Regions from separate parts of the Bacillus sp. 05T21 genome, predicted to be linked through region 3. Evidence: riboswitches for the same ligand, from Rfam matches in the RefSeq annotation. Region 3 holds a riboswitch; each other region holds the start of a gene.

The links. A riboswitch is a leader RNA that binds a small molecule or an ion and turns the genes downstream of it on or off. The one in region 3 is predicted to bind magnesium.
Region 1: linked by a shared signal. The riboswitch ahead of mgtA (magnesium-translocating P-type ATPase) and the one ahead of mgtE (magnesium transporter) in region 3 are both predicted to bind magnesium.
Region 2: linked by a shared signal. The riboswitch ahead of mgtE (magnesium transporter) and the one ahead of mgtE (magnesium transporter) in region 3 are both predicted to bind magnesium.

Annotation. Positions count from the first base shown of each region.
Region 1 is NZ_JBFTMD010000001.1:466,572-477,284, forward strand. It holds gene AC1DKZ_RS02420 (YqzH family protein) at 1-183, shown strand, start outside; gene AC1DKZ_RS02425 (SDR family oxidoreductase) at 213-1,007, opposite strand; gene AC1DKZ_RS02430 (MBL fold metallo-hydrolase) at 1,017-1,970, opposite strand; gene proI (pyrroline-5-carboxylate reductase ProI) at 2,137-2,976, shown strand; gene sdaAA (L-serine ammonia-lyase, iron-sulfur-dependent, subunit alpha) at 3,034-3,912, opposite strand; gene sdaAB (L-serine ammonia-lyase, iron-sulfur-dependent subunit beta) at 3,931-4,590, opposite strand; gene AC1DKZ_RS02450 (hypothetical protein) at 4,628-4,972, opposite strand; gene rnz (ribonuclease Z) at 5,336-6,259, opposite strand; gene AC1DKZ_RS02460 (DUF3932 family protein) at 6,449-6,700, shown strand; M-box (ykoK) riboswitch at 6,897-7,064, shown strand; gene mgtA (magnesium-translocating P-type ATPase) at 7,396-10,101, shown strand; gene AC1DKZ_RS02470 (MgtC/SapB family protein) at 10,178-10,713, shown strand, end outside.
Region 2 is NZ_JBFTMD010000017.1:95,340-106,052, reverse strand. It holds gene mgtA (magnesium-translocating P-type ATPase) at 1-892, opposite strand, end outside; gene AC1DKZ_RS23580 (undecaprenyl-diphosphatase) at 1,121-1,660, opposite strand; partial or broken gene AC1DKZ_RS23575 (FtsW/RodA/SpoVE family cell cycle protein) at 1,694-2,378, opposite strand; gene mgtE (magnesium transporter) at 2,872-4,200, opposite strand; M-box (ykoK) riboswitch at 4,412-4,588, opposite strand; gene AC1DKZ_RS23565 (S-layer homology domain-containing protein) at 5,288-7,192, opposite strand; partial or broken gene AC1DKZ_RS23560 (transposase) at 7,587-7,721, opposite strand; gene brnQ (branched-chain amino acid transport system II carrier protein) at 7,891-9,216, shown strand; gene AC1DKZ_RS23550 (alanine/glycine:cation symporter family protein) at 9,848-10,713, shown strand, end outside.
Region 3 is NZ_JBFTMD010000025.1:10,579-21,291, reverse strand. It holds gene AC1DKZ_RS26715 (hypothetical protein) at 1-108, shown strand, start outside; gene xerS (tyrosine recombinase XerS) at 1,200-2,276, shown strand; gene AC1DKZ_RS26705 (phosphodiester glycosidase family protein) at 2,455-3,549, opposite strand; gene mgtE (magnesium transporter) at 3,710-5,038, opposite strand; M-box (ykoK) riboswitch at 5,316-5,483, opposite strand; M-box (ykoK) riboswitch at 6,003-6,179, shown strand; gene AC1DKZ_RS26695 (FtsW/RodA/SpoVE family cell cycle protein) at 6,368-7,495, shown strand; partial or broken gene AC1DKZ_RS26690 (serine hydrolase) at 7,612-7,692, opposite strand; partial or broken gene AC1DKZ_RS26685 (choloylglycine hydrolase family protein) at 7,848-8,835, opposite strand; gene AC1DKZ_RS26680 (alpha/beta hydrolase) at 8,943-10,469, opposite strand.

The sequences.
Region 1 (10,713 bases), on a different contig from region 3:
AATAAAAAATTAATTGAGAAAATGATTATAAAAAGTTTTCGGCAATATCAATGTAATCCTGTTTCAAAAGTGGATCAGGCAATGCTAATTAAACATATTCAAATGATAATTCATTTAAATACTGAAATTGATGTATACGAGGCTGTTGAGGATATCGTTTACGATTATGTAACTGGAAAATAAAAAATAGGAGATTTCCATATGGAAATCTCCTATTTTTTACTTAATGATTTGCCTGCAATGTGTTCAAATAAACCTGGGAATAATGCGTAGAGCTTTGGCCCCATTCCCATCCACTTCGGCAAGTTTACTTCACGTTTTTTCGTTTGCATCGCCTTTACGATTTGTTCTGCTACATATGTTGGTTTTAACATGTAACGTCCCATATTTTTCACATATGTACCTGATTGATCGGCTATTTCAAAAAAGTTCGTATCTATCGGTCCTGGGTTAATTGCTGTTACATACACATTTGTGTTAGATAACTCCATACGTAAACTATTCGTAAATCCTAATACAGCGTGTTTTGTCGCTGCATAAGCACTCGACTTCGGAGTTGCAATTTTTCCAGCCAATGAAGCAATATTAATAATTTGTCCTTCGTTCCTTTTTACCATATTAGGTAATACCGCTTTCGTACAAGCTACTAATCCAAATACATTTACTTGAAACATATCCTTTACTTCATCCATTGAAGCATCTTCAAACGTTTTAAAAATACCAAACCCAGCATTATTTACCAATATATCAATACGTCCTACTTCTTGTAATACCTTTGAAAAAACAGATTGTACTTTCGTTTCTTCACTTACATCTAATACATAGTAATAGCAAGGCGTATTATAAGTTACTTTAATTTTGTCTGCTAATGCTTGTAGCTTCTCTTCTGTTCTAGCCATTAATACCGGCGTCGCCCCTTGCTCTGCAACCTGCATTGCAACTTGCTCTCCAATTCCACTAGAAGCACCTGTAATGACGATTACTTTTTCTTGTAAACGTCCCGTCATTGCTGTCACCTACTTTGCATAATAAATCAATTGTTGTGAAGATTCATCAATCATCACCTGTTGATTATATGCTAAAAAGTCTAATTGTCCAACAGTTTCTGAGATAGTAAGTGGTAATTGCTCTTTATATAATACCGGAAATAGTTTTACACACACCTCAAATGCTGTCATTGGCTTTTCCTTTAATAGTTCAAGCACTTTAAAAGCACGTGTCTCTTGCTTTTGTAATCTTGTTTCAATAAGTTGTTTCACATTCAGAACATCTTCCCCATGCCCTGATAAAATCCGTGAAATATTCATTTCACTTAAACGTTTTAACGTTTGATTGTACTGCAATAAAGGATGCGCTCTTTCTGTTTGCCCTTCATATGGTGGTTCTAATATTGGATTTGAAGAAATATGACTAATGAGAGCATCCCCACCAATTAATATTCCATCAGATTCTCTATATAATGAAATATGAGTGGAAGCATGACCCGGGGTTTCAATCACTGTAAATCCAGGTAACGAATCTATACGATCTCCCTCTCTCACGGTATGTGTTAACGATCTATTACAAGAATATTTAAGTGTCTTCGTCGTCAATAACGCCTCACCATTCAGAAATACTGCTGGAACGCCGAACTGCAAGGCTGTCTCTTTAAAAAATTCATGATACCTCTTTAAAAATTCAGCATTCTGTGTAATCCACGGTTCATTCCAAGGATGTCCGATAATCTTTACTTTTTCAGAAAATGTATTTAAAAGTCCGCAATGATCCGCATGGTGATGCGTAATCACTACCGTTTCAATATCTTCTATCTTATATCCTAATGCACCTAATTGACTTTCTAGTGCTTTCTTTGCTTCTTCTGTATTTGTCCCTGTATCAATTAACGTTAATGTTTCTCCCTCAACTAAAAACACATTCACTGTCTCAACTGCAAATGGAACAGGAATCTCCATTCGATGAATCGCCGTCATGCTTAGCCCCCCCTGTCTTTTTCCGGTTCAAAAATGAATACCTCTTCAGTTTACAACTTCCCTGTAAATTTGTCATTATTTTCAGATAAAAAGAGGTCTTTTCCATAAAAAAACGAATGTATGTACATTTATAAGTATTTCTAACCAAATTTAAAGGAGGCACATCATGTCTATGCAAAACATTTCCTTTCTCGGTGCAGGCTCTATTGCCGAAGCGATTATTGGTGGCTTATTAAACGCAAATGTTGTTAAGGGAGAACACGTCACTGTAAGTAATCGTTCTAACGAGACAAGATTACAGGAGTTACATAAAAAATACGGTGTCAAAGGTACACATAATAAAAAGGAATTACTTGCTGATGCAAATATTCTTTTTCTAGCTATGAAGCCAAAAGATGTCGCAGAAGCGGTTATTCCTCTTAAAGAATACATAAATAATGACTTGCTTATTATTTCGTTATTAGCAGGTGTTTCTACTCATTCAATTAGAAACCTACTTCAAAAAGACGTTCCGATTATTCGTGCAATGCCAAATACATCTGCAGCCATTTTAAAATCCGCTACCGCTATCTCACCTTCAGAACACACAACGGAGGAACATATTCGCACTGCAACATCTTTATTTGAAACGATTGGTCTCGTCTCTGTTGTAGAAGAAGAAGATATGCATGCTATCACTGCATTATCTGGAAGTGGACCAGCTTATATTTATTACGTGGTAGAGGCACTGGAAGAGGCAGCAAAAAAAATTGGTTTAAAAGAAGATGTTGCAAAATCTCTTATTCTTCAGACGATGATTGGTTCTGCTGAAATGCTAAAAGCAAGCGAAAAACACCCTTCTATTTTGCGAAAAGAAATTACTTCTCCTGGCGGAACAACTGAAGCAGGTATTGAAGTATTAAAGGAGCATAATTTTCAACAAGCATTAATCTCATGTATTACACAAGCAACGAAACGATCACACGATCTTGGAAAAACATTAGAAGAAATAGCAAAAGAAAAATAAAAAACGGAGCTCAACTTTATTTGAGCTCCGTTTTTACTTTAATCATATGATATGCTTTTAGTTATTACTCTTACCAAAAATCTCTTCTTGCAAACGACGACCTGTCGGTGTTGCTGCAAGGCCACCTTCTGCTGTTTCACGAAGTGCTACTGGCATCGTTTGTCCAATTCTAAACATCGCCTCAATAACTTCATCACATGGAATTGTACTAGTTACACCAGCTAATGATAAATCAGCTGAAATCATGGCATTCGCAGCTCCTGCTGCATTACGTTTTACACAAGGTACTTCTACAAGCCCTGCAACAGGATCACATACTAAACCAAGCATATTCTTTAATGAAATCGCCATCGCTGTAGCTGCTTGATCTTGTGTTCCACCAGCCATCTCAACTGCTGCTGCAGCTGCCATTCCACTTGCTGAACCTACTTCAGCTTGGCAACCTCCTGCCGCGCCAGAAATACAAGCATTATTCGCAACAACCATACCGAAAGCTCCTGCTGTAAATAAAAATTCAATCATTTCTTCGCGTGTCGGCTGTAATTTTTCTTGCAGTGCAAACAGTACACCTGGCACTGTTCCAGCAGATCCTGCTGTTGGTGTTGCACAAATAATTCCCATCGCCGCATTTACTTCATTTGTCGCAACAGCTTTACTCACTGCGTCCAAAATCGTATCTCCAGATAAGCCTTTTCCACTCTGCATATACGCTTGGACTTTCACAGCATCCCCGCCAGTTAAACCAGTCGGTGATTTTACACCACGAATACCGCGTTCTACTGCTTGTTCCATCACGACTAAGTTCTTTTCCATTCCAGCAATTACTTCTTCACGTGAGATATTTCTTGTTTGCATTTCACATTGAATCATAATTTCTGCGATTTTTACATTTTGCTCTTTAGCTTGCGCCACTAGTTCCGCTGCGTTCCGAAACATGGTGTGTCCCCCCTGCAATTAATCCATAATAGTTACTTGACAAATATTTTGTTGCCCATTTATTTCCGCAATTACTTCATCTGCTAATAATTCATCTGTTTCAATGACCATAAGCGCTCTTCTTCCTTTTTCTTTACGAGAAACACTCATTGTACTTATGTTAATCTCATGCTTAGCAAGGATTGAAGCTACAGCTGCGATAGCACCAAAGCGATCGTTATTTACAATAAGTAGTGCTGGACTCGTGCCTGTTAATTGAAGATCGAATCCGTTTAATTCTACAACTTCAATTTTACCGCCACCAATTGAGCAAGCAACAACTTCAATTTCCTCTTCACCTTTATACAGACGAATTTTCGCTGTATTTGGATGCGGAGCATTTGCATCTTCTTCAATGAATTCCACTTCAATCCCGCGTTCTTTTGCAATATCTAACGCACTTGGAATACGTAAATCATCTGTTTCAAATCCTAGTATTCCACCGATTAGCGCTACATCCGTACCGTGACCACGGTATGTTTTTGCAAATGAACCATATAATGAAATGCTAACTCTCTCTGGTTCATGACGAAACAGCTGACGAGCAACTTGCCCCATTCTTGCCGCGCCTGCTGTATGTGAACTTGATGGACCAATCATAACCGGACCAATAATATCAAACACTGAGCGATACTTCATCATAACTCCCCCTAAACCTCTATGAAAAAATTATTTACTATTCTATTAAGCTACCGAATCGGTTGCTGTTCCAGTCGTACCACGAATTTGTTCCGCTGTAAGAATTGGATAGTTTTTGAATAACAGTGAAGCAATATATCCTGAAATAATACCAGTTATAATAATAAATAAGAAACTTAGCATTACCTGCATTTAAAAATAATATAAGATAGTCCATAATAAAGTCTGGTAGCAATCCAAAGTTTAACACAGAACCCCTTACAAGCATAGCATAAACAAGTGAAACTCCCATTGCTTTCATACCTTTTGATGTTTTAAAGCTAAAAAGTGAAAAAAGACTTAGTACAAATAATAGTAATATCCTTCCTATTATAATTTCCATGTTGCTCTCTCACGATTTAGTCAACTTCACTTGTTATGACAAATGGCTAAAACGCATGTAGCCTACAATAAATTATAATCTGCCCTCATTATAGCTTGTTTTTAATAAAACGCTTACTTTTAATGAATTTTAAAAGTTCTGAATAAAAATCCATTTTTGCTACTTGTACCACTCGTATGTCGTCTGACTTATATAACAGTTTTTCTAAATAATCGGTATTATGTATTTTTACCCTATATCTTCACATCATTAAAACTTTCTGTGTCATCCTATATAAAAATAAAATGATAACAGTTTTATTTTTAATTTTTTTTAGAAATAAAAAAAATGGCAACCTATCGTCACCATTTTTTCACAACATTATTATCTGTCTACTGGAAATGATTTTAAATCCGTAGCTATTTCTGTATTAGAAAATAGCTCTCTTGCCTCTTTCAATAATTCCTTATATGTATCTCCTTGATAACGAGAACTAATATGAGTCAATATTAAGCGTTTTGCATTTGCCTGAAGTGCAATACTCGCAGCTTGCTTAGATGTGGAATGAAAATAATCATACGCTTGTTGTTCATCTTCTGCCGCAAAAGTTGCTTCATGAACAAGTACGTCAGCATCTTGCGCAAGCTCTCTACTCGCTTCGCAATATCGTGTATCGCCTAAAATTGTAATAACTCTTCCTTTTTGAGGCGGGCCAATAAAATCTTTTCCATCTAACACTGTGCCATTCTCTAATTCAACTACTTCACCATCTTTTAAGCGTTTAAAAACTGGACCAGGTTTCACACCCATTCCCAGTAACTTATCCACTAAAAGAGCTCCCTGTATATCTTTCTCTACAATTCGATATCCGAAACATTCAATTCCATGTGATAACCTTTTTGTTTCTACACAAAATTCATTATCCTCAAACACAATACCTTCTTCCGTAATCTCAACGATTTCAAGCGGATATTTAACATGTGTCGTACTTACTGATAATGCCACTTCAATAAATTGTTTAATTCCTTTTGGTCCATACACTGTTAAAGGTGTAGTCCCTCCTTGAAACGAACGGCTTCCTAATAAACCAGGCAACCCAAAAATATGATCACCATGTAAATGCGTAATAAATATTTTTTCAATGCGGCGTGGACGTACTGATGTATGTAATATTTGATGTTGCGTCGCCTCGCCACAATCAAATAACCAAGTCTGTCCTCGTTCTTCTAGCAATTGCAGAGCAATTGCTGAAACATTCCTTCCTTTCGAAGGAACACCTGCACCAGTTCCTAAAAATACAAATTCCACTTTCTTTCCTCCAGCTCTTTATATAATCTATCTTTCATCTTACGGAATGTTATTTCAAATGGCAAATCGAATTTACATAACCAATCATCTAGACAACTATATAACACGAACATTATAATCAAAAAACTTAGTAATCGTTCGTGTTTTATGTTAAAATGATTATACTACATTTTAAGGGAGCGTTTTATTATGAAAGAAGCATTTCGTTTACAAACTGATTTTTCATCTTCATTTGATCGCTGGGTAAGTTCTTTCGTTTCTGATCACCCAGCACAATTAGAATGGACGACTTTAAAAGAATTAATCCATGAATATACAACAACACATACAAATGATTCGTTACCAACATATATTTCTTCAGCTTTAACATATTACGCACAACGCGTTTCAACAACAAACAGTTCAGAAATTGTTATTTTTGAAAATGCTACAATCTCATAATCTAAAATAAAAAAGCACTGATTACAGTGCTTTTTATTTATGTTCATTAAAGTATTTATTTTCCCGCCTTATTTCAAAAACTCCGCTTATTTCCTACTATATAGCCATCATAAATCTATTTGATTTTTCAAAAAAATAGATTAAAAAGATATTGACACTACGATTTTACAGTGCTAACATTCAACTTGTAATTGAATATGGTCTCTGTTAGGTGAGGCTCCTGTATAGAGAAACGCTGCTGCCCAAAAATGTCGAGAGACGCCAATGGGTCAACAGGAAAGGTCGGAATGAAGGCCTTTCTTAACGTAGCTGGTTTCAGTACCTATGCTATACAGTGCTAAAACTCAACGAGGGAGAGGTGCGTATGTTTTGTCATACACAAAAACTGTTTTTATCTATGTTTACTAACAGTCTTTGTTGTTGACTCTTTTTGACTACGAATTCAGACCTTTACTCGTTTTGAGTAAAGGTCTTTTTTATGTCTTTATGCACCTTACTATGAAACAAACATAGCATATTCAGAAACTACTAATTGTACGGAGGTGAGGAACAGTGGCAAGTGATGATTCGGCCCAGATACCCATATGTTTTACGTTAATATTTCACCATGTAGGTAGGAAAGAAGCTGTTCCTCCCAATTTTAAATAGTCGAGTAACAGATTGTTTCCTCCTTCATGAAAGAGGAGGAACTACCAATGTTAAATTTACAAAGACAAGAAACAAAGCATGCTTACGATCAAGATAGCATGAAAGCAAATAACGAATTATTAGTGGAAGTTGCAACACAGGATGTAAACTCTGCGTTAAAACTCTTAGAAACAACACAAGATGGTCTCTCTAAACAAGAAGCGTCTCGTAGACTTTCTTTATACGGTCCGAACGAAATTGCTCATAATAAAACATTGCCATGGTATATTCAATTTCTGCTGGCATTTAAAAATCCATTTATTTTTGTTTTGTTAGCTCTTGGAGCACTCTCTTTTTTCACAGATGATATACAAGGAACAATTGTCGTATCTGTAATGGTACTGCTAAGTGCAACGATTCGCTTTTTACAAGAATTCCGCTCTCAGAAAGCGGCGGATAAGTTAAAGGCTATGGTTCGAACAACTGCGAGTGTCTTTAGAATAGATGGATTTGTACACGAAACAAAAAACGTAACAAATTTAAATCGAAATTACACAACAGAAATTCCAATTGAAGAACTTGTACCTGGCGATATTATTTCACTTTCAGCTGGTGATATCGTGCCAGCTGATGTGCGTATTTTATCCGCAAAAGATTTATTTGTTAATCAGTCTTCTTTAACCGGGGAAGCACTTCCTGTAGAAAAATACGAAAACTGCTACCATACGGAAAATAAACATATATTACCGAAAAACATGAAAAAAAATTACAATCCGCTCGATATGGAAAACCTTTGCTTTATGGGTACAAATATTGTTAGCGGTAGCGCAAAAGCTGTTGTTGTTTCAACTAGTACGGATACGTATTTCGGCTCTTTAGCAAAAAAGGTTATCGGAAAACGTGCAGAAACAAGCTTTGATAAAGGCGTAAACAAAGTAAGTTGGCTCTTAATCACATTCATGCTTATTATGGCACCCATTGTCCTTCTCATTAATGGATTCACAAAAGGAGATTGGCAAGAAGCTTTCTTCTTTGCTATTGCTGTTGCAGTTGGTCTTACACCTGAAATGCTGCCAATGATTGTAACTGCTAATTTAGCTAAAGGTGCCGTTAACATGTCTAAACAAAAAGTAATTGTAAAACAGCTCAACTCTATTCAAAACTTAGGTGCTATGAACATTCTTTGCACAGATAAAACTGGAACTTTAACAGAAGATAAAGTTGTCCTAGTTCGTCATTTAGATCCTAACGGAAATGAATGCGATCGTGTATTACACTTTGCCTATTTAAATAGCTTCTATCAAACGGGATTGAAAAATTTAATAGATAAAGCTGTTATTGAACATACAGAGGAAAACCATAAATTTGATCCATCAGCTTTTCAAAAGCTAGATGAAATTCCATTCGATTTTGCTCGTCGTCGTATGTCTGTCATCGTGAAAGATATTTCAGGTGAACATACAATGGTTTGTAAAGGTGCCGTAGAAGAAATTTTATCAATCTGTAATTACACTGAAGTTGATGGACAAATTGTCCCTCTCACTGAAGAAATGAGAGCAAATGTAAAACATCTTAGCGAAACTTTAAATAGTGAAGGAATGCGTGTCATCGCTGTAGCATACAAGAAAGATAACAAACCTTATCATAAAGCTTATGCAGTACAAGATGAATCCGCTATGATCCTTACTGGATATATCGGCTTTTTAGATCCACCAAAACCATCTGCTGCTTCTGCAATTCAAGCATTGCAAAAACACGGCGTACAAGTGAAAATCTTAACTGGTGATAACGAAATTGTTACAAGAAAGGTTTGTAAAGACGTTGGATTAAATATAGGAGAGCCTGTCCTCGGTTACGAAATCGATTCTTTACCAGATAAAGCATTAGCAAAACTGGCAGAAGAAACAACAGTGTTCGCAAAACTAAATCCAATGCAAAAATCTCGTATTATTCACGTATTACAAGGTAATGGTCATACTGTAGGTTACATGGGCGATGGCATTAACGATGCCGTGGCATTACGTGAAGCTGACGTTGGAATATCTGTTGATACCGCTACCGATATCGCAAAAGAATCTTCTGATATTATTTTACTCGAAAAAAGTTTAACTATATTAGAAGCAGGTATTTTAGAGGGACGTACTACGTTCGGCAATATTTTAAAATATATCAAAATGACGGCGAGCTCTAACTTCGGAAATGTATTTAGTGTATTAATAGCAAGTGCTTTCATTCCATTTTTACCGATGCTTGCAATTCATCTCTTAATTCAAAACTTACTTTATGATATTTCACAGCTTTCAATTCCATGGGATAAAATGGATAAGGAATTTCTAGAGAAGCCTAGAAAATGGGATACTGCAAACTTGCGTAACTTCATTATTTGCATCGGTCCAATTAGCTCTATATTCGATATTATCACATTCGTTGTCATGTGGAATGTATTCGGTGCAAATACACCTGGAGAACAATCACTATTCCAATCTGGTTGGTTTGTCGTCGGGTTACTAACTCAAACATTAATTGTCCATATGATCAGAACACAGAAAATTCCGTTTATTAAAAGTACAGCATCAATACCAGTTCTTGTATTAACCGCTTGTATTATGGCAATCGGAATTTACATTCCATTCTCACCACTTGGTGCAGCAATTGGTTTACAAGCATTACCACTAAGCTATTTCCCGTGGCTCATAGGAATATTATTAGGTTATGCTTTCTTAACACAATTCCTGAAAAAGCTTTATATTAAAAAATTCCATAGCTGGTTGTAAAAATGAGAATGAGTGGGTATTTCTCACTCATTCTCAAAAAATATAACATGTACTTATATGTATGGAGGTGACCATGATGATATGGTATGACATCGTATTAAGGTTATTTATAGCAATTATTGTAGGAGCTTGCATCGGAATGGAAAGACAATGGAGACATCGAATGGCTGGTTTGCGGACAAATGCTCTCGTATCACTTGGCGCCTGTATATTTGTTTTATTATCCGTCATGCTTGATCATGATGCTAGTCCATCACGCATCGCCGCTCAAGTTGTTAGTGGTATTGGCTTTTTAGGAGGCTGTGTTATTATTCGTGACGGTTTTAGTATTAGAGGGTTAAATACAGCGGCAACTTTATGGTGTGCAGCTGCTGTTGGTACTCTTACAGGTGCTGGCTTCCTCGTTGCAGCTATGCTAGGTGCAGCCGGCGTCTTACTAGCAAATATACTACTACGCCCAATCGCTCTATTTATGAATAATAAATCAAAAGAAGATTTACCCGAGCAAACAAACTACTTACTTTCTCTTACTTGTTCAGAAGAAAATGAAGCGCATATTCGTTTTCTTCTCATGCACATGGTAAGTTCTGAAGGTATCGGTTTAAAAGAATT
Region 2 (10,713 bases), on a different contig from region 3:
TCATGATAATCATAAATTTAATTAATAGCCAGCTAACTTTGCTTACCCCTTTATCGAATCTAGAATCAGATATCTTGTTCAGTTTAAATTGATTCTTTGCTATTGAACCAAAGTAAGTATCTGTTCCAGTACCCACAACTATTGCTTTTGCGGTACCACTTATAATATGAGTTCCCATAAAACAGAGATTTTCCAATTCGATCAAATTTTGGATTTTTCTAATTTTACGTTTTTTGTACATATGGAAATACTGATTTGTTTTAACAATGGGTAATGCTTCCCCTGTTAGTGATGATTGATTTACAAGTAAATTTTCCGATGAGATGATTCGTACATCTGCAGGTACAATATTCCCGGCAGATAATTCTATAATATCCCCTGGTACAAGATTCTCAAGAGCAACTTGTACCTTTCCACTTTCTTCTAATACCGCCCTCTTATTTTCCTTATATAAAACATCTCCCCCCCTGAGAACAGTTACCTTTTCATATACAAGATTTTTTAATTTTTCTATAGACTTCTGAGAACGAATTTCTTGTATGAACCGAATTAACACACTTACAGCCACCATAATCCCTACAATAATAGCACCCTTTATATCATTAGTAAGAAAAGATAACATCCCTAATATTATTAGAAGAGAAATAAACGGACTTCTAAAAGAATTAAATAATGTTATATACCATTTTATTCTTTTTTGATAAATCACTTTATTTTCCCCATATACTTCAAGCCGCTTAGTAGCTTCTTCCTGAGAAAGTCCATGAGACGATGTTTTAAAAAAAGCAAACGTCGACTCAACATCACTTTTTGCAATTTCACTTAGCATTTTATAATTTTTTCCTAGTACTTCCTGATTATAAAAAGATTTTTTTTTATTAGATCGCAACAACTTAACCTCCTACCCATTAAATAAAATCCCCCTGTTTTTTCAAAATATAATTTTAAAGCTACATTTTTATAATCACCTTGAATTTTTAATCAAATTTAGAAGTGCAATTGCACTTAAATAGTATTATTCTCACCGTAAAAAGTAATTTTTATTTATAAGTTTCCTCTTATTAGCAGCAAAAATTTTGAATATAATGTGGTTTGTCGCAAGTATAATAGTGTAGACGCTTTATTTATTATTTTTGAAGTTAGTTTTAACTATATAATGGATTATGAAGGCCCATAAAAATCCTAAAACAGCTCCTATTAATACATCCAGCGGATAATGTACTCCTACCCAGACCCTTGAAAAAGCAATTAAAAAAGCTAACAATAAAAATGCTTTACCTAAACGTTTTTCATATAAGCATAAAGTTATAGCTATTGCGAAGGCACTTGTAGCATGATCACTAGGAAAAGAGGCATTAGCGGTATGCTCAACAAGTTGTTTTATATTCAACTGAGAAACAAATGGTCGTTCTCTATAAAAAAACAATCCAATAATCCTATTCAATCCAAAAGCAAAACAGCATGCTATAATAGCTTGAATTACACAGGTTCTATTTTTATATTTTTTGTTTAACCAAAGAATCATAAATAATAGTATGAACATATACTGAGCATATTCAGCAAAAAAGATCATTAAATAGTCGATGTATACATTTCCTTTCACATGCTCATTTATATACCGAAATCCATTATAATCTAGATTGTTTATTAAATTTAACATTTCTCCTCCATAAGCAAATATATTATCTGTCTTTTTATTGAAAATCGAGATATTTATCAACAGTCCCATTGCTATTAAATTAGCCATTAAAGAACTTCCACCAAAACTAATAAATGGAAGGGGGGGTGCCTGTAAGAGGGAACATTCCCGTGACACCTCCTAAATTAACAATAGATTGAAGACCTATCATACTCCCGATTCCTATTGATATTAGACTTCCAAATTGACTTTTACACCCTTAAGCAATCTTAAAAGAGCGAAGTACTATAGTTAATAAACCAGTTAATATGATTAGTACCTCTATAATTCCAAGCTCCTCAGATACAATTGACATAATAAAATCAGTATGAGGCTCAGGTAAAAAACCTTCCTGTTGAATACTATTTCCATACTCACGTCCACTAACTCCACCAGATCCTATAGCAATAAATGAATTTACAAGTTGGTAACCATCCCCTTTTGCATCAAGAAATGGATTGAACACCGTTGTAATACGTGCCATTTGAACATCAGATAAACCAAACCTAAAAAGAAAGTATAAAGTCGGTATCCTAACAATTGAAGTAACAGTTATCCATTTCATTAAAATAGAAATGTTTATTCCAGAACATATAAACATACTTGCCCCTATTCCTGAAATTAATAATGCAGAACCTAGATTGGGTTGTTTGTATATCAAAAAGAACGTAAACATTAAAAACAAAATAACTTTACAGATTTTCCGAACGGGAAAGCCCAATACGGTGCGATAGCACCCACTTTAGAGGTGGGATGAGAATGAGGTCAAATGCGATGTACAAACAAAACACCGAAGGTACGTTCTGTACATCAAGAATTTGAAATGGTATAATTTTCATAATAGACAAGTGAAAGTTTCTAAAACAATCTTGTTCTCTGAAAACATAATACATATGAGGTTGGAGTAACAAATTCTTCTACTCCGTAAAATGTATTGAGTCGTCAAGCACAAGACGCTAAAACACATTTGAGAACTACTAATCTGACTCGTTTGGTAATAGAACGAGTGCCGTATCTGCTATATGCACTGGATACGGAGTGGTGATGGCACACCGCAATCTTGCACGTCAGCGATACTAGAAATAGACTTCGCCTTTGGTAGCAAGAATCCCACTGACGTTAGTCAGCTTGTGGCTTTAGCCGTGGGAGCCTCAAGGGAACGAACCTAGGTATAGAAACTTAGTATAAATTTTTTATAAGCCTAATAACATTTTTGCAATGGTAAAGTACAGAATTAACCCCGTCCCATCGACTAATGTCGTAATGAACGGACCTGAAATAACAGCTGGATCCAACTTTAACTTATTTAGAATCAAGGGTAATACAGATGAAACAATAGACGACCAAATAACAATGAATAATCCAGTTATAGCTACAACTTGTGCGACTTCTGTACCTACGCCTAAAGTGTACGCACGAATTAATGCCGCCACGGCTAATGTAAGCCCAAGTAAAATACCTACTAATGCTTCTTTTTTCATAACACGAAATATATCTTTAAATTTCACCTCATTTAGAGCTACAGCACGAACCAATGTAGTTACGACCTGTGTACCTGTATTTCCACCAGTTCCAATTAACAATGGAATAAAGAAAGCCAGTGCTACTACATGAGTCAAAGTTTCTTCATAATGTCGAAGTACAGAACCAGTATATGCTTCCGCTACAAACAGAAGTAATAACCAACCTATACGTTTACGGTATATTTGCCAAATAGAGGTTTCAAAATATGGCTTATCTAATGGGGTGCTCCCTCCTAATTTTTGAATATCTTCAGTTGCTTCTTCTTCGAAAACATCCATTGCATCATCAAAGGTTATGATACCTATCATCCGATTATCTATCGTTGTTACAGGTATAGCAGATAAATCATAATCCATTAGCTTTTGTACAGCTTCCTGTTGGTCTAGATCCACTGAAACTGAAATGACATCTGATGCCATTATTGATGATAAATTCTTATCATCAGAAGCTAGCAATAATTCACGAATAGAAACAATTCCATTAAGCTGACCACGCGTATCAAGAACATAAATATACGAAATTGATTCTACCCCTGCCCCAATTTTTCTAATATGCGACAGCGTATCTTTCACTTTCCAATTTTCCCTGGCGGCAATATAGTCAATTGTCATCAGACTGCCCGCTGTTCCAGATTGAAAAACCAGCAGACTTCTAATTCTTTGTTGAGATTCTTCAGACATAAGTTGTATCAGCTTTTTAGCCTGAAGTGCATGAATTGAAAGAATTACATCAACAAGGTCATCAATAGATTGCCTTGCTAATAGCTCTTCACCTTTATCCAAAGGCAAATTGGTACAAATATTATATTGCTCCTCTGGAGTAAGGTAACTAAGAATTTTCGCACCTTTTTCAGTAGGAAAATATTTCATTAAAGATATCTGATCTTTATGATGAAAATCTTTCATTTCCATTGCAATATCATAGGATTGAGTTTTTATAAGCTCTTGCACTAAGTGTATGTCTTGTGTCTTTAATAATTGTTGCAAACATTTTTTCATCGTAATTCCTCCTTAAGGACAATGGTACTTGTTATCATTTTCCCACTTCTGGGAAAACAAATTTCTTAATAAATATGGGATCAATATCATCAATCATTAGTTTTCCCCCCTTTTATTAGAGATTTATTACAAATAAAATTTTGCATATAAAAAACCTCCCCTAGTGATTCAACTAAAGGAGGTCGATTTAAAAAAGACATAGCTAAATAAAGCTCATTCCCCCTAGTTGAGTTTTGGCACTATACAACGTAAAGGATGAATGATTCATCACTTAGCTATCTTAAGAAGAGCCTTAATCCGACAATTCCTGTTCTACCCATTGGCATCTTTCGATATTTTTGGGCAATAGCCTGTGTTTGTATAGGAGCCTCACCTAACAGGTTATAAATATTTAAAATTTTTTGTTTGTTTCGTGTTAAAGCATATCCACTATTTTTGAACTTGTCAAGTAATAAAAAAACCTATTTCTTCACTTTTTGATATCATAACATTCCCAAACCACAGATATAAACATCTGTATAATACTTTATTTTTATACAACGAATTTTACAATTTATGCAATAATTTTTATAAACTATAAACTATTAAATTAATTTATTTTTTTATTATTACACGTGTCCTGATGCTTTATTATTGAAGATTATTGTCCGGAAAAATTTTAAAAAACAAAAAACGCCCAATAGATAACAAAAATTTCAACTTGATTTCCTCTCACTTTCGATATAACCTGTATCTTGAAAAGGGATGAATTTTAAACTCATTATTTTCACATTAGATAAACACGCAAAATATAATTTGCTTATTAGTGCAATTAAAATATGTCTCTGTTGAGTGAGGCTCCTGTATAGTATCTACTATGCACAACCTGATATAGAAAGTGTTCAACAGATTTCGCAAGATTTAAAACAGGAATTACAGAAAAACAAACATTTTTAATGTATTTCATTCCAAATAAGATTTATACAGATAAAATGATATATAGATTTTCCATATGGATTCATCGAAATATTTGAAATTTAAATGCAAAAAAGTAGAAAGCATTCTTGCTAACAAGAATGCTTTCTGTTTTACACGATTTTTCTAGTATTTATTTATTTTTATTAAAAAAGATATAACTAGGGTCATAAAATAACCATTGATTATCACCAATACTTAACCATCCATTTTGTTCCTTATATACAGAATATGATTCATTTTTATTTAGTTTACGAATTACTTCATAAGTCGTCCCAGGTCCCTTGCGCAGATTTACACCAGAACCAGTTATGGTAACAACACCTATTGAATTATTGTTATCATTATTTAATACATGTAGCATTCTATTCAGAAAGGCAGCAGCTTCTCCGCGAGTGGCTGTACCTTTGGGCATAAATTCGTTTTTTTCATTTCCTTTTACAATCCCTAGTCCATAAACACGTTGTACAGCCTGTTTATCATACGCTAAGTTCTGATCAGTAAAAGGCAAGTCTACTAGCTTTCCAATAATATTTTTATACTGTAACGCTCGATCAATCATAATGACCACTTCATCACGCTTAATTGTGTCATTTGGAGCAAAAATATTTTTTCCCCTACCACTAATGATTCCAGCTGCTGCTGCACGATTAATTCCATCTATTAATGAGGGGTGTGCCGTATTAAGATCCGTAAAGTTTGAAGTACCCTCAGGCAACTTTAAGGATCTAGTAATAAATGTTGCAAATTCTGCTCGAGTAACAAGACGATCCGGCCAATATGAACCTTGTCCATCCCCTACCATAATCCCTTGCGATGCTAATTCACGAATATCCTTTTCATACCAACCACCGGTAATATCATCTTTATTGTTAGCGTTATAATAGTTTTTTGTACCAACTAAGAAATCATTCCAAGTATCTCTTTTAATCATTTTTGATGGACAAATTTTCCCGCTCCAATTTTGATGTTTAACCACATGATCTATAGTAATATCTAACTCCCTCATCAAATATGCTGTTAATTTACGAGCGTTATCCACAGCTTTATCATAGTTCCCATCACTATTTACAGCAATTTCAATTGCAATGGATTGTCTATTTCCAGTTCCATTCGTTCCATCACCTGCATGCCAACCGTTCTCATCTAAAGGTAGATGTTGATAAATCTCTTTATCATCCACTGTAAAGTGCCACGAAGCAGCACGATCTGTATTCCCTGTTGCTTGATTATATAAATATTGTGCGTGATTTTTTGCACCTGCCCCTGGGCTCTCATTATCTGTTTCATGAATTGTAATATATTTTGCATTCATCGCATATCCAGGACGAATATTATCGTTACCTTTTGGAACAATCCATTCTGTAAATGGTACACCATATATATTACTAGTAGTAGCTCTTTGTTTGATAAGTGAAGGCTTTGACCCTTTAAATTTTACAGAAGGCGACTTTATCCATTTGATTTCACCATCAGTTTGTATTTGAAACCAATCACCTGCCTGTGTTATAGCATCTAGTGTTTGGGGTTCTAAACTACCATTTTCTTTAAATTCATCAAATGGAGATGAATAAACTTCTGTTTTCTCATTAATTACTATTTTTCTTGAATCACTTGGTAAAGTATAGATATTTCTTTCTATAAAGGTTTGATTACTATTATATATCCAACCTTCTCCCGAGCTTGTTTGAACAAAATACCAGTCACCTTTCTTCTTTGTTCCTGTTGCTATTTGTTTAGGTATTTCACTGGTAACAGTAGATTGTATATTAGGAGAATCATATAAAGTAGTTTGTTTTTGGATATTTACAATAAAGTTTCCTTGTATTTCACCATTTTCATCTATTTTATCCCCTTTTCCATCCTCATCTCTCATATCATCTTCAATACTCTTTATCGCTTCTATATCAGAAGACGTTATTTTAGTTCCCGTTACTACATTTTCTACTGAATCTGCAAACGAAGTAGTAGGAATGTTTATGTTTACTATTTGAAGTACCATGACCGCTGCTAAGACGTTATAAAGTCGTTTATTCATATTAATTTTTAACACACAATGCACGTATTGCGCTGTGTTAAATCCCCCTCCTTTTTTAAAATAGTTTTAGCAAATTTACAAACGAAAACAATTTCAATATTCTGTAATTTTATGCTAAAAACCACCATTTCTGTATTATTGTATATAAATAAAAGTGGAAATTATCTTTAATAACAGTTCTCCCTCCTCTTCCCATATTCATATTTCTAATAATTACACGCATTTTAGAGTAGCGTATAAAAAAAGAACTACAATGATAAAGAATAATTTACCTCTTGAATTTCAGAGCTTAACAAAATTTTATGCAGTGAATATGGGGAAATTATGTCCGTTATTTGAACCCTAACATTCATCTATAGTAATTATATATTAAAAATGAAATTGACTTATTCAAAACAGGTCTGTTTTCTCGCGGGCACCAATAAACAGGACGTTCCATCGGTGCCTGCTCCTGTTCATGTCCCTTTTCTTTTTTCTTTACTTCTTCTATTAGTATGTTTTTTCTGACTTTGCGAACTACAAAGAACATATAACAAAATAAATTTGAGTATTTATATCATTTTATTTATTCCGAATAGTATTTCAAGTAAAATAAGGGATTTTTTTCATTTTTATTTTTCTGTATTTTCTAATTTCATATGTTATAATGAAAAAAACTTAAATTTCGACATTTTTCGTCAAAAAAAGGAGAGTGCTCTATGAAACAATCGTTAACTTTTAAAGAAACAATCCCTATTGGACTTATGCTGTTTGCAATATTTTTCGGTGCAGGTAATATGATATTCCCTCCATTATTAGGATATTCATCTGGATCGAATATTTGGATATCGATTTCGGGATTTGTTGTGAGTAGTATTGGACTTCCATTACTAGCCATCGCTGCTATTTCCCTTTTTGGTGGAAATGTTAGTACCCTTGCTAGTAGGATTCACCCCGCCTGTGGTGTTATTATCCCTCTTATCATTTATTTAGCAATTGGCCCTTTTTTCGCCATTCCTCGTACAGGCACTGTTTCATATGAAATGGCAGTTGCCCCCTTTTTAAGTAACACCATGCAAAATCAATGGTATATATTACTCCTATATACATTTTTATATTTCGTTGTAACGTATTGTCTATCTTTAAATCCCTCTAAATTGGTAGATAGAATTGGAAAATATTTAACCCCACTGTTACTAATCATGATTAGTATTATTATTGTTAAAGCAATTTCTTCACCAGTTGGATCTATTTCAACACCCTCTGATTCATATCAGGAAGCTCCTTTTTTCAAAGGATTTATTGAAGGGTTTTTAACAATGGATGCCCTTGCTGCTCTCGTATTTGGAATTATCGTAATTAACGCTATAAAAGAAAAAGGTGTTACAAATAAAAAATCCATTGCTAAATCTACTATAGTAGCAGGGCTTATAGCCGCGCTTGGATTATCTATCATATATATATCACTTGCTTATATTGGAGCTACTTCTCAAACATTTGGCACATTTGAAAACGGAAGTGTGTTATTAACAAATGTAGTACAACATTTATTTGGGCAATATGGTCTTTCCTTATTAGGAATTACAATGTTATTCGCATGTTTAACTACATCTGTAGGACTCGTTTCAGCATGTGGGAGATTTTTCACAACACTATTTCCAAAGATTTCTTATAACAAAATCATTTTAATTATTTGCTTATTTAGCTTTGGAGTATCAAACCTTGGTTTGTCTATGCTAATTAAACTTTCCCTACCTATCCTAATTGTTATCTATCCTGTAGCAATTGTGCTAATTATCCTCGCTTTTTTTGATCGATTTATAAAAGATAAGCAGGCTGTCTATGTTGGATCAGTTTTAGGAGCATTACTGATTAGTATAGTACAAGGATTAGAAACAGCAGAACTTGCAAGTGACTCGTTGCTTACTTTCATGCAATACGTTCCTCTATATAATGAAGGAATGGGATGGGTTTTAATATCCTTACTTGGTAGTTTGATTGGTTTGATGATTTCAGGAAGAACTAAACAATGTTCTACTACCTAAAATCATTAAGGCAATTGTAATCATTGGAACAATGTAACTCTAAAGGGGCATCTGATTCGTGTACAAAAAGAAAATATATAAACGAAAATAGTATCGGGATTGAATTTTTCCTGGTAATAACATTATGGTAGCTTTTTTGAACTCCCCCCACTTAACACTCTTACGAAATGTTTGAAGTGGGGGATTCCTGCGAACATCGATGTATCCACCAGTTATCTTAGCAGTCTCTGCCCGTAGTTCCTACGGTAAGAACTGAAGTGTCTTGTACGTTGACTCATCACGCTTCCTACTTTAGCTTGGTTTTCGCAACTTCGGCAAGCGTGGGACGATGGAACGTTGAAGATTTGACGTTTGCAACGATTTTTCTGCAGCCAACCTCATATCTTCAGTTTTCAAAGAGCAATCTGTACAAGTATATGGTCGCAAACGTTTTGACTTACGCCATCCGACATTTATCTCCCACCTACCTACTGGTGCTATCACACCTTCACACAAATTGAGGAGTAAGTGTTCTGTCGGAAAAAGATAAAATAATTTTTGAACATCATGTTTCCGCTTATTTTCTTTGTCATACTGAATCCATGTCTTTTTAGATAAATATATATTCATTAGAATAAGGAGGAGTAGGCATATGGATTTTATTAAAGATGTAATCACTCCCATCCACAAATTCATTGGAATTACAAATGAATTTTTATGGGGTTACATCCTAATTGCTCTTTTAATTGGGGTTGGATGCTATTTTACAATTCAGACAAGGTTTGTACAATTTCGCTATGTTGGTGAAATGATTCGCTTACTTAGTGATGGTGCAAGTTCCTCAACTCGTAAAGCACAAAAAGAAAAAAATGGAGTTTCTTCTTTTCAAGCATTTTGCATGAGTACAGCTTCTCGAGTTGGTACAGGAAATCTAGCTGGTGTTGCCATTGCGATTTCCACCGGCGGGCCCGGTGCAATATTTTGGATGTGGCTTATCGCAATAATTGGAGGAGCTTCTGCATTTGTTGAAAGTACACTTGCTCAAATATACAAAGTAAAAGATGGAAATAAATTTCGAGGCGGTCCAGCTTACTATATGGAAAAAGGATTAAATAAACGCTGGATGGGAGTTATTTTCTCAATTTTAATTACAGTTTGCTTTGGTCTTGTGTTTAATGCTGTTCAAGCGAATACAGTTACGCTAGCATTTGAAAACGCATTCAACCTAGAGCCTACAATAGTCGGCTGTATACTAGTAGGTTTGATAGCACTAATCATTTTTGGAGGCGTAAAACGGATTGCTCGTGTCGCAGAAATGATTGTACCATTTATGGCGATTCTTTATGTTGGTGTTGCACTATTTGTGGTTATTACAAATATTACGCAAGTTCCTATTTTATTCAAAGAAATTTTGCTGCATGCTTTTGGTATTAAGGAAGTTGTAGGCGGAGGGCTTGGTGCTGCGATTCTTCTAGGAGTAAAGCGTGGTTTATTTTCAAATGAAGCTGGCATGGGAAG
Region 3 (10,713 bases):
TCACAAGGTTTCATTGGTCATGATTGTCCGTATTGTTATTATGATGAAGAAAGCGGTCATAGTGATGATTGTGAATTGAAACAAGTACTAGATTCATTGAAGAAATGAATGGATAACGGAACAATGACTAACAGTGTGGTGGGGGCTGTATTGTAGTCATCGTTCCCTTATTCAACAATGAGATGGTAAAATTTCACGTACCTTTAAAAAAGGAGTAAAATCCGTCTCAAAATGAAAAGAATTCTTATCTTATTGAGACGGAAGGGGAAATTGCGAAGTTATATTTTAAAATCAGTATTAGAATTAAAAATCACTGTATGTTCACATAAACAAAGTACAATAAGGAATACTTTTTACAGGATTATAGGAAACATTCTCTTTCAATATAAAAACAATTAAGTTTTGGGCAAAGCACAACCTATTTAGTCTTAAGTGGTTAAAGTTACCCGTATTGCATTGAAATTATTTTAACATGTATTTATATGCTAGCTATACCCTATAAGCAACCATGTAATCAATATTAAAATGTATAGGTGAATGTATCTGCAACTAAAAGATATTCATACTGATGAAAGGTGCATGATGCATTTTGTTGGATGAACATAAAAGAATTATAAAAAGGGGGAAAAACAAACATTTTACAACTTCGCACGAAATACCAATTTTACGAACAATATAGGATTTAAATAAAAATCTAATGCAGTATTTAGGGATTTCGAGCTCAATTGCATTAATATCAGTATATTGGTATGTGTCTATATAATTCATACTTTATATGGAAATCATTAAATGCCGAGTTACTCATTAATAATTTTTATAGTAAATTACATTTTAATTTATAAGATTTTTTCTTATGTTGATCTAATTAACTCCCCATAACCATGATTAATTTAATCAATTTGCATTTGATAATGATTTTTAAACTATTTTCATGTATTGATTTTTTGTAAGACTTTATATATCAAATTTATTTTACATACATTTATATGTAGTTTTTGCACGAATTTTTATGGTCTAATACTATTTTATTATTTGGTTAGCTATAATTTTCATTGGATTAACTACACTATAACATTTAGTTTTGAGTATATTTTAGTATTTCATAATTTAATTATGTAAATAAGTCTGTGTAAAAATTGAATTTAACGCGAACTTGTGTTCGCATCCCTTTTCTGTTATATTATAAATGAGGTGATTTTATGGACTACAGCAAGCAACGTCAAAAATCAGTACATCGTAAGAAATTATACGAGAATTTAAATGAAATGCCCTTTTACATAGAAGAATTTGTGGAGTACAAGGAATTGCATGATGCCTCTCCCTCCACCCTACTGAATTATGTATATGATTTTAGAGTTTTCTTTAATTGGCTATTATCTGAACAAATTATTGAATTTAAGCCCATTAAAGACATATCCTTCTCTGATTTGGAAAATTTAAAGAAAAAAGATGTTGAGAACTTTATGAGGTTTTTAAAACTACAACAAAATATGCAGAATTCCTCTGTTAACAGAAAAATTTCAGCCTTAAAGTCTTTATTTAAGTACCTTACCTCCCTATCAGAGAATGATGATGGAGAATGTTATTTTTATAGAAATGTAATGGCTAAAATTGAAATACATAAAGATAAGGAAACATTAAATGCCCGTGCAAAACGTATGAGATCTAAAATATTTCATAATGATGACGATCAAGAGTTTTTGAATTACATTAAGTACGAACATGAAAAATCTTTAACAAAACATCAGTTGTTCTATTTCCTAAGAGATAAAGATCGTGATGTAGCTATTCTTTCCCTCTTTCTTGGTAGTGGTATTCGTGTAAGTGAATTGGCCGATCTTCGTATGGAAGATATAAACTTAAAAGAAAGGCTAATTGATGTAATACGAAAAGGAAACAAAGAAGATTCAGTATGGATTACCCCAATTGCATTGAATGATCTTGAAAAGTATATGGAAATTAGAGATAAAAAATATGCTCCAGGGAAAGAATTAAAAAATGTATTTTTATCGAAGTATAAACATACTGCACAGCCTCTTTCGGTTAGGGCTATTCAAGATATAGTAGAAAAATATACTAAGGCCTTTGGTAAAAGAATGTCTCCTCATAAATTAAGACATACATTGGCAAATAAGTTATATATGGAAGAAAAAGACTCGTTACAAGTGATGCAGCAACTTGGGCATACCAGTCAAGATACGGCTTTGTTATACACTCAACTTGGAGAAACAACTATTAAAGATAGTTTAGGACGAATAGGAAAAAATAAAGAATAAGAGTTTAGCAATTTTGCATTGCTGAACTCTTATTCTTTTCCCTAATATAAACCTTTTCCTTAGTTATATATATTTCACTTTAAATATAATTTTATTATGTAAAAAATACATAATTTAAATTATACGTTAATCGGTATATAAAAACATTTCATATTACTTATTCGCCTTTGATTTCTACTTAATGTGAAGTAATATTTGTATCAAATTTATAGAAGGTTTCGGGATTTACTTTTTCCCCATCTATTGTCATTTTTATTTTTTGTTTCGGATTTGCTGTTACTACCCAAGCATTCGGTAAATAACGATCTTCATGGGATAATGTAGAAGGTGAATTGATAACCTTCCCTCCTAAATATAGTGTAGCAGAAGACCCTCCATCCATAGCCATTGCATTTATTGCTCCTTTTTCATATAGAATATCTTGACACTCTTTTAACGTAGCTCCTATGCTATGTGTCTGCCTACCGTCTATCACAAGAAACATTAATGTGCCGTCCTCTTTTTGGGCCATAATACTTCGCGGAGCAGAACCCCAACCGCCGTCTCCTTCTGTGATCATTTTTTCTCCATTTACAATTAACTGTGGCATAAATCCTGCTGCGGAAACGACTTGTTTATCTAAGAGTTGTTGGGTAGAATAATTTCCAGTTATCATTTGTCCAAACTTTGTTAAACCTGTAATAATTGTAGGGGTATTTCTATCCATATTTGTATCAATAGCTTCCCCATTTTCTATTACTATTCCAGTTGCAACATTTCCTCCTCCCCTTCCTGTTTCATCAGCAAACCCACTTGCATTCACAGCAACAAGTGCATTATTACGTTTTGCCATTACGCTAATTTTTTCTCCTCTTTGATCACCCTGTGTCCCTTGATGGCTAACAAGTTTAACATTGAAAGGGTTACTAATAGTGATTAATTTTCCTTCGAAAAGAAAGCGACTATCTTTGTTACTTTTAATCGTTTCTACATCAATTTTTAATGGCTGATTTTTTAATTCTTCTAATCTTTTTCCTGCTATTTTTTTATAAATAGCCTCATCACTATTTGACCATTTTGGATGATTAATTCTATCTTGCAGTTTATCTAGTTCCTTTTGGGATAGGAATGTATATTTCGCATATTGTGGATGCTGAGAAGTTAGTATACTCCCAGCAATTGTTACACGAAGATCTCGGCCATAGTTAGTACCAAATAATATTCCTATGCCAATAAGCATGAAAATAGAAAAAAGAAGCAAAATTCGTTTGAAGATTTTTCTTAGATGTTTCATAGGTTTCTCCTCCGGCATTAATTACATTCAATGAATCCTTTAAGATATTATTTTCCTAAAGACAAAAGTGTTTGTTTCCCTCATTCCCGAGTTCCCCACTATGTCTTTGCAAGCAAAGCAAAATACTTATTCTACATTTCGTATTTATTTCAGTGTATATTTACAAATTTAATAACGTTTTTGCAACCATGAAATAAATTACTAATCCTGTTCCGTCAACAAATGTTGTAATAAATGGACCAGAAACGACTGCAGGATCTAATTTTAATTTTCTCAGAATCAAGGGTAAAACAGCTGCAACAATAGAGGCCCAAATAACAATAAATAATAAAGTGATTGCTACAACTTGTGCAACTTCTGTTCCAACTCCTAACATATAAGCACGAGTGAGCCCAGCTACCCCAAGTGCAAGTCCGAGAAGCATGCCAATTGCAAGTTCCTTTTTCATTACACGGAAAATGTCTTTAAATTTCACCTCTCCAATACCGATTGCACGAGTAATTGTTGCTACAACCTGTGTTCCTGTATTTCCTCCAGTACCTACTAATAACGGTACAAAGAAAGCTAAGGCAACTACTGTTTCAATTTCGTCTTCAAAATACTTTAGTACTGTACCTGTATATGCTTCAGCAACAAAAAGAAGCAATAACCATGGTAGACGTTTGAAGAAAATGCTCCAAATACTAGATTCAAAGTAAGATTGATTTAACGGTTCACTTCCGCCTAACTTTTGGATATCTTCTGTAGCTTCTGCTTCCATAACATTCATTACGTCATCAAATGTTATAATACCAATCATTTCATTATTTGCTGTTGTTACGGGTAATGCTGCTAAATTATAATTCAGTAGCTTTTTTACAACTTCTTGCTGATCAACTTCAGCGTGTACTGAAATTACCTCTTGAATCATGATAGTAGATAATATTTCTTCATCTGCTGCTAGTAATAACTCATGTATGGAAACGATTCCTTTAAGATAACCATGACTATCAAGAACATAGATATAAGATATTGATTCTACATTTTCAGAATGCTCCCTAATGTACTTCAATGTCATTTTTACTGACCAATTCCCTCTAACTGCAACAAAATCACTTGTGACAAGACTTCCTGCCGTTTCAGGTTTGAAAGCCATTAATTTTTTTACATTATGTTTTGTGATTTTATTTAAATACGCCATTAATCTAGCTTGTTTTTCCGGATGAACCGCTAGAAGTAGATCTACTGTTTCATCAATCGGTTGTAAATCTAGTAACTTTTTAGCTTTGTTTTCAGATAAGTGAATTAAGATATTATATTTTTCTTCTGTACTCAAATGTTGAAGAATTTTTGAGCTTTTTAATACAGGAATCTTATCTAGTAATATGACTTGATCTTCAATTGAAAACCGTTTTACTTCTTGTGCAACATCATACGACGGATGACGTAAAACTTTCTCTGCATCCAAATTATTTTGGGTTACAAGTAATTCATTTAATAATTTCTTCATGTTAACTCCTCCTTATATTGCTAAGGGAGACTCTAGAGTTTCATGAGTGGTTTTGTGTTATTTTATCTGTCTAAAATTTTTATTAGAGCATTAATAGTTACATTGCAATCAATTTATTATTTAGAACTACCTCCTTTTTGAATATAGACAAGATAAAAATAAATAACATTAAACAAAAAAACCTTTACTCAAAAAGGAGTAAAGGTTTTTTACAATACAAATAAATGATTATTAAGACAGCTCTGCAAAAATCCCAGAGGTGCCTTTCTATCAAATCGTATACCACTCCCTCGTTGAGTTTTAGCACTGTATAGCATAGGTTTTTATAACCAGCTACATTAAAAAGGGCCTTAATCCGACCGTTCCTGTTGACCCATTGGCGTCTCTCGACATTTTTGGGCAGCAGCGTTTCTCTATACAGGAGCCTCACCTAACAAAGATTATTGAATTACTTCAAAATTTAAACCAGAATTTAATATTTGTCAACTAACTTTCGATTCGATTCATAATAAATTCTTTTTTAGAGAAATGTAATTCGACTCTATTGTAAATTTGAAATTCAACTTAAAAGATATAAAATTTATATACAATTAGTTCGAAGAAACGTTATAAAATATATGAAATTTCGTATAGGAAACTTATTGTTTATGATTTATTTGTAACTTTATAGCAGGAGTTGAATTATTAGTCATACCGTACTTCAAAGAAAATTCTTCAAAAATCTTATTTTATGATTAAAATCTTCTTTACTGTTTATCAAATTTATATGATTAAACTACTTAATCAAATTATACACTACAGGCCGAAAATAAGTATCTATACGAGATGATTAAATACATTTTCTTGCATTATTTCTCAAAATTCATAAAACAATAAAGAATATAAAATTAGCAATATGCTTACTTGACAAGCAAAAAAAAAGTATTTATGCTGGCTACACGAAACAAATACATAAAATTTATATTGCTAAACCTGTTAGGTGAGGCTCCTATACAAACACAGGCTATTGCCCAAAAATGTCGAAAGACGCCAATGGGTAGAACAGGAATTGTCGGATTAAGGCTCTTCTTAAGATAGCTAAGTAATCAATTTCCATTACTTTACGTTGTATAGTGCCAAAGCTCTACTAGGGGGAGGAAAGCTTTATTTAGTCATGCCAATTTAAATCCCCCCTAGTATGTAACTAGGGGGGATTTTTGCGTAAGAAAACAGGGTGTAAGCTATAGAATCTTTCAAAACAAGAATACTATTTAGTAGTTGATGAGAACAAGATTCTACTCATTAGCAAATGTAATATTAAGTGTTAATGTAAATCAGGAGGATATTAAAATGAAAAAAATATTAAAACTCGATTATCTATTGCTCCTCCCTCTATTCATAACATGTACTTTAGGTATTATCATGATGTATAGCGCGAGCTCCATTGTTGCTGTTCAACATTACGGTTATAACAGTAGGCATTTTGTTGATTCTCAATTAACAAAGCTATTTTTAGGAACAATTGGGTTAATAGTTTGTGCTATTCTCCCATATGAAATATGGAAAAAACGAATAGTCTCTATCTGTATTATGGTTGGGGGAATTTTTTTATTAATTATGGTTTTGTGGAAAGGAAAAGTGGTAAATAATGCTCAATCATGGATCTTTGGAATACAGCCAGCTGAATTTCTTAAATTAGGAACAATACTTGTAACAGCCCGTTTTTTTGCATTACGACAAGAACAAGCTAAAAAGATTTGGAGTGGTAGCGGAAAACTTTTATTTTTTTTAGCTGCAATTTTTTTTCTAATCTATAAACAGCCAAACTTAGGATCTGCACTTTTAATATTAGGTATAGGTTTTAGCATATTTCTTTGCTCTGGAATAAATGTAAATCTATTAATTAAAAGAATTATAATCAGTTCTATTTTTTGGTTACCTTTTTTGTACTTTTTAATTCAATTTAGCTTGTCAGAAGTTCAAAAGACACGTATTACTACAATTCTCAATCCCTTTGTTGATGCGCAAGGAAAAGGATATCAGCTTGTAAATTCTTTTATTGCCATTGGCTCTGGAGGAATTACTGGACGTGGATTCGGAAATAGCATTCAAAAAACCGGTTATCTTCCAGAACCACATACTGATTTTATAATGGCAATAGTTTCTGAAGAACTAGGGTTTATTGGTGTATTTATTGTATTGGCAGGGGTTTTGACTATCGTTCTTCGTTCCTTAAAAATTGCACAACTATGTGTAGATCCATTCGGAAGTTTTATAGCAATTGGTATAGGATGTATGATTGGTATGCAATCCATTGTAAATTTAGGTGGTATTACGGGACTATTTCCTCTTACGGGTACTCCATTTCCATTTGTTAGTTTTGGTGGAAGTTCTTTAATGGTCAATTTAATAGCAATAGGAATATTGCTTAATATTTCAATTTTCAATAAAATTAAGTTTAATAATTATAATATATAATTTTTATATAATTCTATTTTTCGGAGATTATAAAATTTAACCTCATTGAGCAATCTATGTTCAAATAATTTCTAATTAGGTTTTTAACTGTATGAATATTAATTTTAATACAAAAAAAAGGCAGGAGCTTTTGGTGAAAACTTATTAAATAATTGTTTAATCGATGTATGTGTCTTTTCATTATATGTATTATTCATCTCAATCACATACCCTTCACCTAAAATGATTAGAAATATATTGACTTGTTATTTTTCTTATATTGAATTTAATTGGACCACTTTTGTATTGTCATGTCGCCTATAAAAAAAGAAAACTTAATTAAGTTTTCTTTTTTTTGTTATTCCAAATCTGATTAGTTTTCATAAAATATCTTATGTTTCCGCTGGAACGGATAAGCTTTAATTTCATCTGTATCTTAATTTTCATGAAATAAATGAATAGCTATAATTTGTCTACAATCATAGGTATGGTAATAATATGTACCAGACTCTATACACATTGCGCTTGTATAAATGTTATTATCTAATGTACCTTCTTCCGTTATTACTCCACCTTTTGGAACCTCACAATTTGATAAGATATGAAAAATGGCCGATATGCCCTCTTCTTCATTATCTATACCTTGAATATTTTGTTTGCCATATGCTGCCCGAACAAACCTTGATGGTGGGGTGAAATCCCCAGGGAGTCCCATCGATCCTGAACCTTGTCCAAAAGCACTTAATGGTACATTCCCCCATTGTGTTGGCGCATATGGCTGCGATTTAAGACCGATATATTGTCTTAAATTTTGTAGATGCCAGTTAAACTCAGGACTATTGGTCATTACCCCAAGAGGATTATCATATATCTTTAGTCCTTCAGTTGTCGGCTCTAGTACAATACAATCTCCCCATTTATCCGCTAAAATCCAATGTAGCGGTGGAGTACCCCCTAAAACAGGTAATGGTACACCCCAAAAGGAAATACTATCTACAGAGTTCTTTAACTCTTTGACAGAATTGAATTGTGTGAGACTCCATGCCACAAAATCAAATGGAGCCAGATTCGTTTTATTTTCATCTATACTGTTACTATAACTAGCGAATCCTGGAAAATAGGGTGTTGCACATGTCATACCTGATTCATTTACTCCGTCCGCCAGGATGATCTTTTCCTTGATGGTTAATCCCTATCCCTACAACAGCTTGTTTCGCCTCGATGGTTTCACCAGTTATATTGTTCCATTGATAACTTCGAGGAACTATTATTACTTCTTGATTGAAATCTAATGTAAAATCCATCGTTCTTGCAAAAAGATGCTGACCGCTTTTTGTCTGTAATGTCAAACTGGTACACATAAAGAACACCCCTTTATTTAGTTTATTTGAACAGAAACCATTTAATTTCTATCCTTAAGTTAATAGGCATGTATCGTGACCTCTATTAAAAAATATGGTTGCTAATTTTATTTCGATCTTCCTTGCACCCAAGCAGCAATATCATTTATAACATACTCAGGGATATTAGCAGGACTATAATATTCATCCGGTTTACTTAACTCCCCATCTCCTTCTGTAAAGAAGTGATTTAACTTTGGATATAGTCGATAATCAACGTTATCTCGCTCTTTTAATTGTTCTTTCCAAAGAGGAATTTCGATTTTTGATTGAACTTGATAGTCTCTTTCTCCTTGAATAATAAGAAGCGGTGTCTTTTGTTCTTTTGACATTTCTGCTGCTTTAATTTTACGAATAGAATCCCAAAATACTGCTGATCCTAAATAAAAATCTTTTGGAGGATTCTGACTAGAGAAATTGGGATCATTTAATAATTCAAATTGCGATTTGTAAAATTTATATTCATCCGGTTTCATTGCTCCAACGGAAAAAAGATACTCAAATTGATCTAAAACAACATCTTGGATCGTACGGGCTGGTCCTCCCATCACGATTGCCCCAGCAATATTTTTATTTTGGTCTTTTTCAATCATTTTCGGAAGCATCATTCCACCTTGACTATGACCAAGAATATAAATTTGATTCTTATCTATCATAGGTTCATTTTGAAGAAAATGAGTCACAAGAAGAGCATCATCTGTTGTCTCTTTATCAACTGTATAAAAAGGACTGGACTGTGTTTTCAATCCATGTTCATAAGTTCGTTTATTATAGCGAAGGACAGCAATTCCTTTCGAGGCAAGACCTTCAGCCAAATCACGAAATGGTTTTAAAGCAAACGCTGTTTCATCCTGATCGGTTGCTCCAGATCCTTGCACAAGAATAACTGCTGGGAAAGGACCCTTTCCCTTCGGAACAGACAATGTTCCTGGTAATGGAAACGCACCACTTCCAACTACTACTTCTTTATCAATGAATGATTCAGGCTTACTATATGATGGACGCTCTGCAACAGGACTATACGACATGCTAAGTTGAAAATCATCTATTTTTCCAGATGGATCTAGTCTAATTAGTAAAGGTACTGTAAATTGTTCAAAGGCTAATTTAATCTCTACATTTGTATGAACGGAATTTGTCTCTTTTTGTGTTACCTCTCCAATTTCCATAAAAGTACCTGCTTGTAATTGCACAGGGAGTCCCTTCCAATAGCTCTTCAGCCATTCTTCGGATATTATTTTCTGTAATGATCGAGAAGTTAAATCAATTGCAGATTTATAATCTTCTGTATCCAGATAACGGATAAATGAAAGGGTAGTAGCTATGTTTTCATCGTCAGTATTGCCTATTTTTTTTATATTTGTGTTTGTTTCCTTTAATGTCGAAATAAATTGGTGATAGAATGGATTTTTATATGTACCAGGATATAAGCTCGATTTCAATACATCCATATTCCGTCCCTCATACAAACTTGAAGAACTCGCGAAATTTTTAGGTGAAATTACTTCCTCCGCATATGAAACTGAAGGAATAGTTATTGCACAAATGGCACTGACAAGTAATAACTTATTCCCTATTTTCTTTTTCGTGCTCATATTTATTAATTCTCCCTTCAAAATTAAGATTTTTTAATACAGCATGCCATGTTCTATAAGGAAAATTAAAATTATCAAAGAGATTAATATTCTACTTTATGATCCCCCCTAACAGATTAAAAAGCTAATATAAACAAACTTCAATAAAAAATGCCTTCACCCTCTTTTTTTGATTGGATTTTTGAGTGACATGGAAGGGTTCTGATGCAAAAACTTCAAGGTAATTACGAGTAATCTCTAAAAC